2 regions of the Streptomyces sp. NPDC002276 genome follow, and region 1 is predicted to be linked to the other one. Evidence: riboswitches for the same ligand, from Rfam matches in the RefSeq annotation. Region 1 holds a riboswitch; the other holds the start of a gene.

Region 1 (7,812 bases):
TGCTGCCCGGACCCGGCGGACCGAACCTCGACTTCGTGCGCGGCAACCTCTTCGACCCGGCGCAACTGCGCACGCTCCCGCCGGACGCAAGCGGTCCCGACAACGACCTCGCCGACCTTCTCGACCACTACGTGCGACGCGCGGTCGACGATCCGGAGGCCCGGCTGTACGTCTACGGCGAGCGCTTCGGGCCCGAACCGACCGTCAAGGACAAGGTGTTCGGGTTCCTGCCCGGCAACGGCGTCCACGACATCCATATGAACCAGGGCAACAGCCGTCGCTTCAGCGGCGACGACGGGGTCTGGCAGGACGGCGGCATCCTGATCCACTTCCCGGCGCAGTCGCGCTGGGTGGGCATCTTCCTCGCCTTCCAGAGCCAGTCCTGGCACACCGACGACACCACCGGCCACACCCTGGAGGGCACCGACGGCAACCGCAACGAGCCCGGCGGGCAGCCGGTCCGGGTCGTCGCGGCCCTCGTCAACCCCCGTGGCCCGGCACCGGAGTTGGAGAGCGTCACCCTCCTCAACGCCTCGCCCGATGCCGTCGACCTGACCGGCTGGCACGTCCGGGACCGGCTGGGCAACTCCTGCGCGGTACCGGCCCCCGGCCCGCTCGCCGCCGGCGCCCCGCTCCTCGTCCCGCTCACGGACGGCGTCCAACTCGGCAACAAGGGCGGGGAGATCACCCTCCTGGATGCCAACGGCCTGAAGGTGCACGGCGTTTCGTACACCGCCGACCAGGCCGCGCGGGAGGGCTGGACCGTGGTGTTCTGACGCCGCCGGAGGCTCCCTTCCGCACCGCGTGCGCGTACGGCACCATGAGCCCGACCCGCACCGCACTGCACCGCACCACCGGCCGGAGGGTGTCCCGTGGACCGCGAACTGCACGGCAGGCTCGACGAGTTGCAGCGCGACCCGTACCCGCTCTACACCCGGGCCCGGGGGACCGAGGGCCTCACCCACGTCGCCGAACTCGACGCCTGGCTCGTCGCCCGGGACGCCGACGTCCGCGAAGTCCTGCGCCGCCCCGAGGAGTTCTCCTCGGCGGTCGCGCTACGGCCCGACGTGCTGCCGTCGCCCGCCGCGCTCGCCGTCCTCGGCGGCGGCTTCGGCGGGCGGCCGGTCGTGGTCACCGCGGACGGCTCGGAGCACCAGCGACTGCGCGCGCCCATCGTCCGCGGCCTCTCCCCGGCCCGCGTCACGGCCGTCCTGCCCTACGCCGCCGAGCGCGCCGCCGCCCTTGTCGACGCCTTCGCCGGGGACGGGCAGGTCGACCTGATGTCGGCGTACGCCCGCAGGCTCCCCGGCGAGGTGATCGGCCGGATCGTCGGCCTCGACCCCGCCGACGTGCCCGGAGTCGTCCACGGCGGCCACCGCGCCGAGGAGTTGCTGTTCCGTCCCCTGGAGGAGGCCGAGCAGGTCGCCGCGGCCGAGGACGTCGTCGCGATGCAGCACACCCTCGACCGGTACGCACGGGAGCGCTACGACCAACCCCGCGAGGACCTCTGCTCGGAACTGGTCGCCTCCGTCGTCGAGGGGCCGCTCACCCTCGACCATCGGCACCAACTCGTCGCCGATCTCCAGAACTTGCTGATCGCCGGACACCTCACCACCACCGCGCTCATCGGCACGACCGTCCTGCATCTGCTCCGCCACCCGCGCCAGTGGGAGCTGCTGTGCGCCGAGCCCGAGCGCATCCCCGCGGCGATCGAGGAGGCGGCCCGCTACGACACCGCACTCCAGGGCTTCCGCAGGATCACCACCCGGCCGGTCGTCCTCGCCGGTACCGAACTCCCCGCCGGGGCAACGCTGTTCATCGCCTTCGGCGCGGCCAACCGGGACGAGCGGCGCCACCCGCGCGCCGACACCTTCGACATCACCCGCTCCCCGGTAGCCCGCCACCTCGCCTTCGGCCTCGGCGTGCACGGCTGCCCGGGCTCCCAGCTCGCCCGGGAGCAACTCCGGCTCACCCTGGAGGAGTTGACCCGCCGGCTGCCCGGACTGCGGCTCGCGGCGGACGGTCCGGTCACCATGCGGCCCACGATGATCCACCGTTCCCCGTACGCCCTGCACCTGACGTGGTGAGAGGAGCGGGCCCCGGGTGACTCAGGGCCGGTAGACCTTCCCCGGCTCGGCCTTGCCGGGCGCCAGCAGTTGCGGCACGGTCACGAACACGTACCCGCGTGCCTTCAACGCGTCGATGATGCCGGGGACGGCGGGCACGGTGCCGTCGTACAGGTCGTGCAGCAGGATGATCCCGTCCCGGGTGGCCTGGGCGAGGACGCGCTTGGTGATGAGGGCGGAGTCGGTGGTCGCGTAGTCCTTGGCGGTCACGCTCCACAGGACCTCCGAGAGGCCCAGCTCACGGCAGATCTTGTGCACGGTGTCGTCGGTGCGGCCCTGCGGCGGACGCATCAGCGTCGGCTTCTTGCCGGTGATCCGCTCTATCGCGTCGTCCGTGCGTCGCAGTTCGCCGCGTATCTGCGCGGGCGTGATCCGGGTCAGGATCTTGTGGTCCCAGGTGTGGCTGGCCACCTCGTGGCCCTCGGCCGCCATGCGCTCGACCAGCTCCGGGTACTTCTCGATGTGCCGCTTGCCGAGCAGGAAGAAGGTAGCCGGGACCTGCTTCTCCTTCAGGATGTCGAGCAGCCGCGCCGAGTGCTCGCTCGGCCCGGCGTCGAAGGTCAGCGCGATGCACTTGGCCTCCCGGCAGTCGACCGTCCCGAACCGAGCCTGCGCGGTGGCCGATACGGCGTGCGTCCGGGCGGCGGCGGGCGAGGTCGTGTCGAGCTTGGTGCACCCGCTCGACGCGAGGGCCAGCGAGGCGACCGCCACGAACATGCCGACGGCACGGAACCCGGACCGCGTTCTTTTCCTCTTCTTGCTCGAAGACCTCAGAGATGGCATGTCCAGACTATACACAGCGACTATATACAGTGTGTATAGCTGATCGGGGTGACCAGGAGAGGGACCCCCGTACCCCCGCGTCAGCGGCCCTCGGACCCCAACTCCCGTCCGAGCCGCAGGTTCCATCGCCCGGACTGTCCGCTGAGGTCGGTCGCGGTCAGCGGGGGCACGTCGAGTCGCCAGAAGGCGGGCCCGGGTGTGTCGAGGACCGTGACCGCCAGGGCCCGCACGAGTTCCTGTTCCACGACCGCGAGGGTCCGGCCCTCGAAGGTCGCCGCGGTCTCCAGCCACCCGGCCGCCCGCTCGCACAGCGCCCGCACCGACTCCCCGCCGTGGGGTGCCGCGCCCGGGTCCGACAGCCAGGACAGCACCGCGTCCGGCTCCCGTGCCATCACCTCGTCGAGGGTCAGACCCCGCCAGCGGCCCATGTCGAGCCCCGCCAACTCCGGTTCCGGGACGGCCGCGAGACCGAGCGCGGACGCCGTCTCCCGGCAGCGCGCGGTGGGGGAGACCAGCACCCGGTCGGCCGCCCCGAGCGAACCGGCGGCGGACTCGGCGCGGGCCCTGCCGCTCGGGTCGAGCGGACTGCCGTCGTCGAACCGGGCCTCCCGCAGGGAACGGTTCAACGCCGGTGAGATCAGGGTGATGCGGCTGGTCACTCGCTTGCTCCACTTCTCCGGACGGGGTGTACGGACATCGTCCCCCGGTACTGAGGGGCGGGGTCGGCCGGGAGGGTGCCCCCGGCCGACCCCGCCCCGTTCGTTCCTCGGGTCAGGAACCGGCCAGTTCCTCACGGACCGTGCGGGCCGCCGCGACCAGGTTCTCCAGCGACGCGCGGGTCTCGGGCCAGCCGCGGGTCTTCAGCCCGCAGTCGGGATTGACCCACAGCCGCTCCGGCGGAATGGCCTCAAGTCCCTTGCGCAGCAAGGCCGCTGCCTCGTCCGCGCCCGGCACGCGCGGCGAGTGGATGTCGTACACGCCGGGCCCCGCCTCGCGCGGATAACCGTGCTCGGCCAGCTCACGCGCCACCTGCATGTGCGAACGGGCCGCCTCCAGACTGATGACGTCCGCGTCGAGATCGTCGATGGCCCGCACGATGTCGCCGAACTCGGCGTAGCACATGTGCGTGTGGATCTGCGTGTCCGGCCGGACCCCGGCGGTGGTGAGCCGGAACGCCTCCGTCGCCCAGGCGAGATACGTCTCCCGGTCCGCCGCCCGCAACGGCAGCGTCTCGCGCAGCGCGGGCTCGTCGACCTGGATGACCGAAGTCCCCGCCGCCTCAAGGTCGTTGACCTCGTCGCGCAGGGCGAGGGCGACCTGCCGTGCGGTGTCGCCGAGCGGCTGGTCGTCACGGACGAACGACCAGGCGAGCATGGTGACCGGCCCGGTGAGCATGCCCTTGACCGGCCGCGAGGTGAGGGTCTGGGCGTACGTCGTCCAGCGGACCGTCATCGGCTCGGGGCGGGAGATGTCGCCGGCCAGGATCGGCGGACGGACGTAACGGGTGCCGTAGGACTGGACCCAGCCGTGCTGCGTGGCGAGGTAGCCCGTCAGCTGCTCGGCGAAGTACTGGACCATGTCGTTGCGTTCGGGCTCGCCGTGCACCAGGACGTCGAGGCCGGTCTTCTCCTGGAAGGAGATCACCTCGCCGATCTCCGCCCTGATGCGCTCCTCGTACCCGGCCGTGTCGATCCGGCTCGCCCTCAAGTCGGCGCGGGCGGCGCGCAGTTCGGCGGTCTGCGGGAACGAGCCGATCGTGGTGGTCGGCAGCGGCGGCAGACCGAGCCGCGCCCGCTGGGCGGTGGTCCGCTCGCCGTACGGCTGCGAACGGCGGGCGTCGGCCTCCGTGACGGCGGCGGTACGCTCCCGTACGGCGGGGTCCCGGGTGATCGGGGAGCCCGCGCGGGAGGCCAGGTCGGCCCGGTTCGCGGCCAGTTGGGCGGAGATCGTGCCGGTGCCCTGGGCCAGGCCCTTGGCGAGGGTGACGATCTCGCGGGTCTTCTGCCGCGCGAACGCGAGCCAGCGCAGGATCTGCGGCTCGATGTCCCGTTCGGCGGCGGCGTCGAGCGGGACGTGCAGCAGCGAGCAGGAGGCGGCCACGTCGACCCGGTCGGCGAGACCGAGCAACGTACCCAGCGCGGCAAGGGACTTGGTGAGATCGTTGACCCAGATGTTACGGCCGTCGACCACCCCGGCGACCAGCCGCTTGCCGGGCAGCCCGCCCACCGCGGCCAGCGCGTCGAGGTTGGCGGCGGCGGACCCGGTGAAGTCGAGCGCCAGCCCCTCCACCGGAGCCTTCGCCAGCACCGGCAGCGCGTCGCCGAGCCGGTCGAAGTAGGAGGCGACCAGCAGCTTCGGCCGGTCGGCGAGCGCGCCGAGGTCGCGGTAGGCGCGCTCGGCGGCGTTCAACTCGGCCGGGGTCCGGTCCTGGACGAGCGCGGGCTCGTCGAGTTGCGCCCACTCCGCGCCCGCCGCCCGCAGATCCGCCAGGACCTCGGCGTACACGGGCAGCAGCCGGTCAAGGAGCGTCAGCGGATCGAAGTCCGCGGCGACTCCGGGCGCGGGCTTGGCGAGCAGCAGATAGGTGACCGGGCCGACGAGCACCGGGCGCGCGGTGAGGCCCAGCGCGAGGGCCTCCCTCAACTCGTCGACCTGCTTGCCCGAGTCGGCGGTGAAGACCGTGTCGGGGCCCAACTCGGGCACCAGATAGTGGTAGTTGGTGTCGAACCACTTCGTCATCTCCAGCGGCGCCACATCCTGCGTGCCGCGCGCCATCGCGAAGTACCCGTCCAGCGCGTCGAGTTCGACGGCGGCCCGGTGGCGGGCGGGGATCGCGCCGACCATGACGCTGGTGTCCAGGACATGGTCGTAGTAGGAGAAGTCGCCGGTCGGCACTTCGTGAAGGCCGGCCTCGGCCAGCTGCCGCCAGTTGGCGCGGCGCAGTTCGGCCGCGGTGGCCCGGAGGGCGTCGGCGTCGACGCGGCCCTTCCAGTAGCCCTCGACGGCCTTCTTCAGTTCCCGGCCCTGTCCCTGACGGGGGTAGCCGTACACGGTGGCCCGTGCTGCCGCGGCTGCGGACTTCGCTGTCACGGAACTCTCCTTCGCGAGCTGTCTCCCTGAGATCCCGGGACGGAACGCGAGCGCGAAGGAAAGGGCACACCGGATGATGTGTACGCCGACCCGCCCACGAGGTCACCGGGATTCCGCGCACGAATGCTTCGCGCACGGGCAGTTGGCAGGTCTTCGGACTCGCGGGCACGCCCTCCGTCGAACCGGAGGACACCTACTGGCCGTCGCTTCCCAGATCCTGTCGCGGACCCAGTGCGTATGACGGCGGTCGTTCTCGCTTACCGCTGCGGGGCAGTCCCGGAATCTCACCGGGTTCCCTCTTGCGACGCGTCCGTCTGGCTGACGGGGCGAACCAGCTGCGTGGGTCAGCGTATTACAGCTGGTCCCCCAGGGTGGCCGGCTCGGGAGGATGCGGCCCGCCGCCGTCCTTGCCGTCCTGCGCGCAGGTTCGTGTCTGGTAGTGCTGGTCATTGGGGATGAACAGCACTCCGGCGACCTGCGCGGGGTGCTCGACGGCGAGCCAACTGTCGCCCGTGCGGTCGCCGTTCGGCCCGAACGCCTCGGTCGAGTAGACCGTCTCGCACAACAGGGCCACGCGCTTCCTGTCGACCGCGCAGACGTCCAAGGCGGGGCCGTTGAACTCGTCGGCGTCGTAGAACCGGAAGTGGAAGTGGACCTGGTCACCGTCGGAGGGCCGCTGCGGATGAGGCTCAAGGCGCCAGTCGACGATCTCGGCGGAGGCGCCGAGATGCTGCCCGTAGATGTCCTCGACCCGCACCCTGACAGCGGCCCTGCCGCGCTTCGCGGTGGTGTCGGAGCAGCCCCAGGTGGAAGAGCAGCCGGACACGGCGAGACTCGCCAGAGCCAGCGCCAACGGAGCGCCGACGGGTAACCGTGCGGGAAACACTCGGACGACCTCCGGTCGCGGTGGGTCAGCCGGGCCGGGGTCCGAAAGCCCGCAGGATCTGTTCGGCGGCCAGCGTCGCCGTCAACTCGCCCTCCCGCACCCGCCGTTCGAGGTCCGGGGCCAGTGAGCGTACCGCCGGATCCGCGTGCAGCCTGCCCAGCAGCTCGTCGCGGACCATCGTCCACGTCCAATCCACCTGCTGCTCGCGGCGCTTGGCGGCTAGGCGGCCGGTGGAGTCCAGCAGGGACCGGTGCTGTTCCAGGCGCTCCCAGACCGTGTCCAGGCCCGTGCCCTCACGGGCGCTGCAACTCAGCACCGGCGGGGTCCAGGCCGCGTCGACGGGGTGCATCAGCCGCAGCGCGCCCGCCAACTCCCTTGCCGCGCCCCGCGCGTCGCGCTCGTGCGGGCCGTCCGCCTTGTTCACGGCGATCACGTCCGCCAGCTCCAGGACGCCCTTCTTGATGCCCTGCAACTGGTCGCCCGTGCGGGCCAGGGTCAACAGCAGAAAGGAGTCGACCATGTTGGCGACCGCGGTCTCCGACTGGCCTACGCCTACCGTCTCCACGAGGACGACGTCGTAGCCCGCCGCCTCCATCACCACGATCGACTCCCGGGTCGCCTTCGCGACGCCGCCGAGTGTGCCCGCGGTGGGGGAGGGGCGGATGAAGGCCGCCGGGTCGACGGCCAGGCGTTCCATGCGGGTCTTGTCGCCGAGGATCGAGCCGCCCGTGCGGGTGGAGGACGGGTCTACGGCCAGTACCGCCACCCGGAAACCGAGCGAGGTGAGGAGCGTGCCGAACGCGTCGATGAACGTCGACTTGCCGACGCCAGGCACACCGCTGATCCCGATGCGCCGGGCCTTCCCGCTGTGCGGCAGCAGTTCGGTCAGCAACTGCTGTGCCATGGTGCGGTGTTGGGGCTTGGTCG
Region 2 (7,812 bases), on a different contig from region 1:
CCGTCCGGCGGGCCGTCACGACGAGTTCGTCCCAGGCGTCCGCCTCCTCGGCGTGCACCCGCCGCCGCCACGGCTCCCCCACAGCCCGTGCGTCCTCCCGGGCATCCGGCCCGCCCCGCTTGCCCCGCTCGTCCCGCCGCCGCTCAGCCATGCCGCGATCCTGCCAGCCGGTTCCCCAACACGCGCTCGGGCCGGGGCACTTTAAGCCGGAAGCCACACATCCGAAAGAGTACATATAGGCATGCAACACCCACTCAAGCCGCTTGGCTGGAGACCGATCGGCGTCGACAGATCTTCCAATAGCCTCTGGGGGATTTGTCGTGCACGTCGCCATTCCCGGGGGAAACATGGCCCGTGATCGCAAACCGCCCCGCCACCGCGCCCGCCTCACCGCGGTCTCCATGACCGCCCTGGCCGTCGCCGGAGTCGCACTCGTCGAGATCCCGGCCTCGGCCGCGCGCCCGGTCGCGGACCCCGCCAAGGGCCACGACGTCTCCTCGCACCAGAAGAACGTCGACTGGCCGAGCGCGAAGGCGAAGGGCGCCACGTTCGTCTACGTCAAGGCGACCGAGTCCACCGACTACGTCAACCCGTACTTCGCCCAGCAGTACGACGGCGCCCGCACCGCGGGCATCATCCGGGGCGCGTACCACTTCGCACTTCCGAACAAGTCGTCGGGCGCGACCCAGGCCGCGTACTTCGTGGCGCACGGCGGCGGCTGGAAGGCGGACGGCTGGACGCTGCCGCCGGCGCTCGACATCGAATACAACCCGTACAACGGGAGGCACGGCTGCTACGGCCTGAGCAAGGCGAAGATGGTCGGCTGGATCAAGGCCTTCAGCGCCGAGGTGAAGCGCGAGACCGGCCGCCGTCCGGTGATCTACACGACCGCCCACTGGTGGAACACCTGCACGGGTGGCAGCACCGCGCTGGCCTCGACACACGCGCTGTGGATCGCCCGCCACGAGTCGGCGGACGCGGGCTCGCTGCCCGCCGGCTGGTCGTACTGGACCTTCTGGCAGTACGGCAACAGCGGGAGCCTGCCGGGTGATCAGAATCTCTTCAACGGGACGACGAGCCAACTGAAGAAGTTCGCCCGGGGTTACTAGCCCGTACGGACACCCCAGAGACCCTCCTAGTTCACTTTCCGTTCATCCAGGTTGCCTACGGTCAACGCGCCAATGACCTCGAACGATTGCCTGGGTAAATGGAAAGCTTCTCGCTGATTCTCGCGATTGTGGTGATCACCGCACTCGCGTTCGATTTCACGAACGGTTTCCACGACACCGCCAACGCGATGGCCACCACCATCTCGACCGGTGCACTCAAGCCCAAGGTCGCGGTGGCCATGTCGGCCACCCTCAACCTGGTGGGCGCTCTTCTCTCCGTGGAGGTCGCCAACACGATCTCCAAGGGCCTGGTCGACGAGAGCGGCATCCGTCCCGAGGTCATCTTCGCCGCCCTGGTCGGCGCGATCCTCTGGAACCTGGTGACCTGGCTCGTCGGCCTGCCGTCCAGTTCCTCGCACGCCCTCATGGGCGGTCTGATCGGCGCCACCATCGCCTCGGCCGGCACCGGCGCGGTCCACGGCGACGTCCTGGTCACCAAGGTGCTGCTGCCCGCGGTCGCCGCCCCGATGGTCGCGGGCGTCGCGGCGCTGCTCGCCACCAGGTTCTCGTACGCACTGAGCAGGAACGCGGAGGGCGCGAACGGCAAGGCCGCCGACAAGGGCTTCCGTGTCGGCCAGATCGCCTCGGCGGGCCTGGTCTCGCTGGCCCACGGCACGAACGACGCGCAGAAGACGATGGGCATCATCACCCTCGCGCTGATCGCCGGCGGTTCCATCGCCCCCGACTCGGACCCGCCCACCTGGGTCATCCTCTCCGCGGGCCTCGCCATCGCGATGGGCACCTACATCGGTGGCTGGCGCATCATCCGCACCATGGGCAAGGGCCTGACCGACCTCCGGCCGCAGCAGGGCTTCGCCGCCCAGACCAGCGCCGCCGCGGTCATCCTGGCCTCCTCGCACATCGGCTTCTCCCTCTCCACCACGCACGCCGTCTCCGGCTCGGTGATGGGCGCGGGCCTGGGCCGCAAGGGCGGGGTCGTCCGCTGGTCGACCGCGACCCGGATGTTCGTCGCCTGGGGTCTGACGCTGCCGGCCGCCGCGCTGGTCGGCGCGCTCGCCGAGTCCGTGACCGACCTCGGCGACTGGGGCACCGCGCTGGTGGCCGTCTTCCTGGTCGCCTCCAGCACCGCGATCTGGCTGCTCTCCCGCCGCCAGGTGGTCGACGCCTCGAACGTCAACGAGTTCGAGGAGCCGGCCGGCGTGGTCACCACCGCGATCGCCGCCGTCACCCCGCCGCCCCCGTCGGTCGCCCTCTCCGAGGGCCTCACGGCGACGATCCCCTCGCCGCCCACCGCCGTGAAGTCCGACCCGGCGACCCCGGCGCCCCCGCCGGCCGCCGCCGTCTGAGCCGGACACCCGGTCCCCCGGCCCCCCGGTCACTCAAGGAAGCAGGAACATGGACATCGACTGGGCAGCCCTCGGCTCCGTCTTCGGCGTCAGCCTCGTGGCCACCGTGGCCCTGGTGGCCGTCTTCACCCTCGGCATCACCGCCCTCTCCCGCCGCGAACGGGCCACCGCCCAGGGCGACTCCGCGCCCCTCGCCCTGACCGGCGCGTACGCCTGCTTCGCGGCCTGCGCGGCGGCGGTGGCGTACGGGATCTACATCATCGTGGCCTGACCTGCCGTCAGCACCGACCGTGCCCCCTGGACATCACGTCCGGGGGGCACGGTTTTGTATTGCCGTCCCGACCCTTGGTCATCCTTGCTATGGTCTGCGTCACATTGGAACGTACCGAATCGACATGTGTCATACTGAGTACTACTCGACCGACAATCATCTATACGGATAGCAGCCAAAGAACGGGTATCTATCCGCCGCTGTCGCTTCGATGCCTTCCGATCCGCCCATGCATCGAGCAGCACGGAAGAAGGAAAGCCATGGCCAGGGAAGTCGATCCGAGCCTCAACCGCCGCAGGCTCCGCATCGAGCTACGCCGAGCCCGTGAAGCAGTCGGCTTGACCCAGCGCGACGCAGCCGAGGCCGTGGAATGGTCGTTGTCCAAGATCATCCGAATCGAGGCGGGCACCGTCAGCGTGTCCGTCACCGACCTGCGCGCACTGCTCCAGCAGTACGAGGTCACCGACGAGACCCTGATCGCCGAGCTGGAGGAGGCGGCACGCGGATCGAAGGGCCAGTCGTGGTGGGCGCCGTACGCCGACCTGGTCAGCCCGCAGTACGCCCAGTACCTGGGATACGAGAGTTCCGCGACCACTGTCCAGGCGTTCAACCCGCTGGTCGTACCCGCCCTGTTGCAGACAGAGGACTACGCCTCGGCGCTGATGAAGGGCCAGGCCGTCGAGTCCCAGGTCCGCCGGGCGGTCGAGCTCAGGACCGCCCGTCAGGAACGCATCTTCGAGCAACCCGACGGTCCACGGACCTACTTCATCGCCGACGAGTCCACGCTCCGTCGGTATGTCGGCGGTCCCTCCGTGATGCGGCGCCAACTGGAGCACGTCAAGGCGATGGCCCACCACCCCCAGGTGAGCCTGCAAGTCCTTCCGTTCACGGCGGGCTCCTTCTTCGGCACAACCGCGCCTTTCGTGCTCCTCGCGTTCAAGGACGACGACGACCTGCTCTACATCGAGGGCAGTACCGGCAGCGTGGCCAGCCGTGACGACCTCGAACTCATCGCCCGTTACCAGGAGAGCTACGCGGAGATCAGCAGCGCCGCGTACGAAGGTGATCAGGTCATCGAACTGATCGACGAGATCATCACAGGCATGCGTTCCAGCTGAGCCCGGGACGACGACGTCATCGGGCGGTGTCAAGGAGGGCCTATGTGGGTCTTCGACAGGTTTCGCGAGGGGTTGCGGTGGCACGACGCCGCGAGAGCCCTTCCCGGGACCGAAGAGCCACCTTCCGGCGCAGCCGAAGACCCCGAGGGCACCGAGCCGCCCGCTGACGACGTCGCCCTGCGGTCGGCCGCGATGCGCGACACCGGATGGACCCACAACCTGGCCCGTATCGAGGAGACCCGGGTCCAGCAGGACATACAGAAGGAACGCGCGGCCACCGACCAGCGGATCAGGCAGCGCACAGCGGGCTGGCTGCTGGGGTCGGGCACCGCTCTGCTCTTCCTGATCGCCGGCGTCCCGGTCGCGAAGGCCGTTCAGGGCCAGGCCGTCACGACCCTGGGCGTCTGGACGCTGCTGCTGCTTCTGGTGCTCGGGGCGGGCGTCGTGGTGGGCATCTTCTTCCTCATCGGCCGTCTGCTCCGGGACGGTGCGCAGCACACGGCGGACGGCCGGGTCAGCGACGCCACTGCCTGGTCAGATCCGCCGCGACTTCCCGATCAGCGGGCGGCTCCCGCCGGCTCTCCCGCACCCGGGGTCGATACCCAAGAGTCCGGAGGCGGTCGGTGAGTGGTGCGCTGCCCCACCACAGGCCGGCCGCCGCCGCCAGCACCAGCGTGACGCTCGCCCAGACCACCGCTCTTGTGTCGCGTCCCGGCGCCAGGAGCGCGGCCAGGGCCCCGCCCGCCACCGCTACCGCTCCCGACGTCAGACACACCAGTACCACCACGGCCGTCTCACGCCTCTTCGGATCCCTGGTGGAACGCCGGACCCGTGGTGACGAGACGCCTCTGGTCCACCCACCGTGCATCTGCCCACCCCTCCCGTCACACGGGACGACCTGTCAGAGGTCGTCCCGGCCCCGCGACACCAGCCGCTCCAGGAAAGCCGCCCAGGCCGTACGACCGACGGTCAGCCCGAGCCCCTGGCGCCGCTTCGAGTCACGGACTCGTACGGTTTCCGCGTCAACCGCCCACTCCACGCACTCCCCCGAAATTGACGTGGAGTAGCTGCTCTTGCACCAGTGCAGGTGCACCTGTCCCGGCTCGTTCGACTGTGTACGCCACGTGGATGGATACCCATCGACCACACCGACCTCCCCTACCGAGTGTCAGCGCCTCGACGTCGACCGGTCTCCGCGCAGCAGCGTATCGCTCCGCTGAGGGGCCGCGAAGGTGGCTCGTGACCGTCGCTCGAAACAGGGGGCGCCCGATCGCATCAGCTCTCGCCCCCGTCACGAAGTCACCCCACGTCGTTCCTCGGCGCTCTCCAATTGTCCTGACCGCTCGCTCTGTTCGCCGGTCCGCTGTGCGGCTCTCCCCGGTCTCTTTCCCACTCCACCGAGTGGGGACGCGTCATGCCCCGCGACATCCCTCCCCTATGAGCCTCGGCACACTCCTCCGCCCCAGGTCAACAGCAAGTTGACGCCCCTTCCAACACCGTGGTGGACTGCCGGAGCCATGTACGGCGGCAGGAGAGGAAGCCGGTGCGAATCCGGCGCGGTCCCGCCACTGTCACCGGGGTAGACAACCCCGGGAGCCAGGAACTCTCACCGCCGGTCTCGTCGAACCAGGGCGTGGACACCCTGAGTGAGGACATATCGCCATGCTCGGCTGCCGTTCGAGGTCCCGTACCAGCACAGTGCCCGACTCAGCGATCGGCTGACCCGATGCGTGCCGATCGCGTCTTCGCGTACGGCGCCGCCGCCGGCCTTCTCGGTGACCACCTGCTCGGCGATCCCCGCCGCGGGCATCCGGTCGCCGCGTTCGGCCGTGCCGCCGGTGCCGTGGAACAGCTGCTGTGGCGCGACCACCGAGGCTGGGGCGCCCTGCACACCGCCGTGTGCGTGGGCGGCACCGTCTCCCTGGCCGCCGTAGCCACTTCGGCCCTACGACCCTCCCGTACGGCCTCTGCCGCCCTCACCGCCGCCGCCACCTGGGCGGTCGTCGGCGGGACCTCCCTCGCGCGCGAGGCCGGGGTCATCGGGCGGGCGCTGGAGGCCGGTGACATCGAGGCCGCGCGGGCGCGCCTCCCGCACCTCTGCGGACGCGACCCGCAGGCCCTCGACGCCGACGGGATCGCCCGGGCGGTCGTCGAGTCCGTCGCCGAGAACACCTCCGACGCGGTGGTGGGCGCCCTGGTGTGGGGCGGCATCGCCGGTGTCCCGGGTCTGCTCGGCTTCCGCGCGGTGAACACCCTGGACGCCATGGTCGGCCACAAGTCGGCCAAGTACCGCCGCTACGGCTGGGCTTCGGCCCGCCTCGACGACGTGGCCGGCTGGCCGGGCGCCCGCCTCACCGCCGTCCTCGCCACCGTCGCGGGCGACGACCCGCGCGGAGCGGTACGCGCCTGGCGCACCGACGCCCCCAAGCACCCGAGCCCCAACGCCGGTCCCGTGGAAGCCGCTTTCGCGGGCGCCCTCGGCGTGCGACTGGGCGGCACGCTCTCCTACGGCGGCCGGGTCGAGCACCGGCCCGTACTCAACGGCGCCGGACGCGCCGTAGCCGTACCGGACATCGACCGTGCCGTACGACTGTCCCGGCGCGTCGGCTGGCTCGCGCTCGGAGTCAGTGTCGCCGGGCGGCTGTTGCTGCCGAAGGGACGGAAGTCATGAGCGGCGGCGGGCTGTTGGTCGCGGGCACCACCTCGGACGCCGGGAAGAGTGTCGTGACCGCCGGGATCTGCCGGTGGCTGGTGCGGCAGGGCGTGAAGGTGGCGCCCTTCAAGGCCCAGAACATGTCCCTGAATTCGTTCGTGACGCGCGAGGGCGCCGAGATCGGCCGGGCGCAGGCCATGCAGGCGCAGGCCTGCCGCATCGAGCCGACCGCGCTGATGAACCCCGTTCTCCTCAAGCCCGGCGGCGACCGCACCAGCCAAGTCGTCCTGATGGGCAGGCCAGTTGGCGAGATGAGCGCGCGCGGGTTCTTCGGGGGGTCTGGGGGGTCGTCCCCCGGGGAAGGGCTGCACGGCGGGCGACAAGAGGCGCTGCTCGGCACGGTGTTGGACTGTCTCGCCGAGTTGCGGGGCACGTATGACGCGGTGATCTGCGAGGGCGCGGGTTCGCCCGCCGAGATCAATCTGCGGCGGACCGACATCGTGAACATGGGCATCGCGCGCAACGCGCAACTGCCCGTTCTCGTCGTCGGCGACATCGACCGCGGGGGTGTCTTCGCCTCCTTCTTCGGGACGGTGGCGCTGCTCAGCCCTGAGGATCAGGCCCTCGTCGCCGGGTTCCTCGTCAACAAGTTCCGGGGCGATGTGTCGCTCCTGGAACCGGGGTTGGACATGCTGCACGGCCTGACCGGGCGGCGGACGTACGGCGTGCTGCCGTTCCAGCACGGGCTGGGGATCGACGAGGAGGACGGGCTGCGCATCTCGTTGCGCGGCACCGTGCGCGAGTCGAACACCGCGCCGCCGGTCGGCGAGGACGTGCTGCGGGTCGCGGTCTGCGCGATTCCCCTCATGTCCAACTTCACCGACGTGGACGCGCTGGCCGCCGAACCGGGCGTCGTGGTGCGGTTCGTGGACCGGCCGGAGGAACTGGCCGACGCCGACCTCGTCGTGATCCCCGGGACCCGGGGGACGGTGCAGGCGCTGGAGTGGCTGCGGGAGCGGGGACTCGCGGCCGCCCTCGTCCGCAGAGCCTCGGAGGAACGGCCGATCCTCGGCGTCTGCGGCGGCTTCCAGATCCTCGGCGAGCACATCGACGACGAGATCGAGAGCCGACGGGGCTCGGTCGACGGACTCGGAGTACTCCCCCTGCGCGTGCGCTTCGCGCGCGAGAAGACCCTCACCCGGCCGGTGGGCGAAGCCCTAGGCGAGCCGGTCGAGGGGTACGAGATCCACCACGGGGTTGCCGAAGTCCTGGGCGGAGAAGCCTTCTTGGACGG

Evidence for each region. A riboswitch is a leader RNA that binds a small molecule or an ion and turns the genes downstream of it on or off. The one in region 1 is predicted to bind cobalamin.
Region 2: it holds a riboswitch for cobalamin, as region 1 does, so the genes downstream of both, ACWIHT_RS18745 (cobalamin biosynthesis protein) here and metE (5-methyltetrahydropteroyltriglutamate--homocysteine S-methyltransferase) in region 1, are expected to answer to the same signal.

What each region holds. Positions count from the first base shown of each region.
Region 1 covers NZ_JBSFCQ010000003.1:31,444-39,255, reverse strand. Annotated here, with positions in the region: gene ACWIHT_RS09375 (DUF2278 family protein) at 1-776, shown strand, start outside; gene ACWIHT_RS09370 (cytochrome P450) at 873-2,087, shown strand; gene ACWIHT_RS09365 (polysaccharide deacetylase family protein) at 2,109-2,843, opposite strand; gene ACWIHT_RS09360 (histidine phosphatase family protein) at 2,990-3,568, opposite strand; gene metE (5-methyltetrahydropteroyltriglutamate--homocysteine S-methyltransferase) at 3,681-5,999, opposite strand; cobalamin riboswitch at 6,127-6,350, opposite strand; gene ACWIHT_RS09350 (hypothetical protein) at 6,352-6,885, opposite strand; gene meaB (methylmalonyl Co-A mutase-associated GTPase MeaB) at 6,911-7,812, opposite strand, start outside.
Region 2 covers NZ_JBSFCQ010000006.1:416,813-424,624, reverse strand. Annotated here, with positions in the region: gene ACWIHT_RS18780 (class II aldolase/adducin family protein) at 1-151, opposite strand, end outside; gene ACWIHT_RS18775 (lysozyme) at 348-1,109, shown strand; gene ACWIHT_RS18770 (anion permease) at 1,208-2,476, shown strand; gene ACWIHT_RS18765 (hypothetical protein) at 2,526-2,747, shown strand; gene ACWIHT_RS18760 (helix-turn-helix domain-containing protein) at 3,008-3,865, shown strand; gene ACWIHT_RS18755 (hypothetical protein) at 4,058-4,492, shown strand; gene ACWIHT_RS18750 (DUF397 domain-containing protein) at 4,767-4,958, opposite strand; cobalamin riboswitch at 5,351-5,490, shown strand; gene ACWIHT_RS18745 (cobalamin biosynthesis protein) at 5,592-6,536, shown strand; gene ACWIHT_RS18740 (cobyric acid synthase) at 6,533-7,812, shown strand, end outside.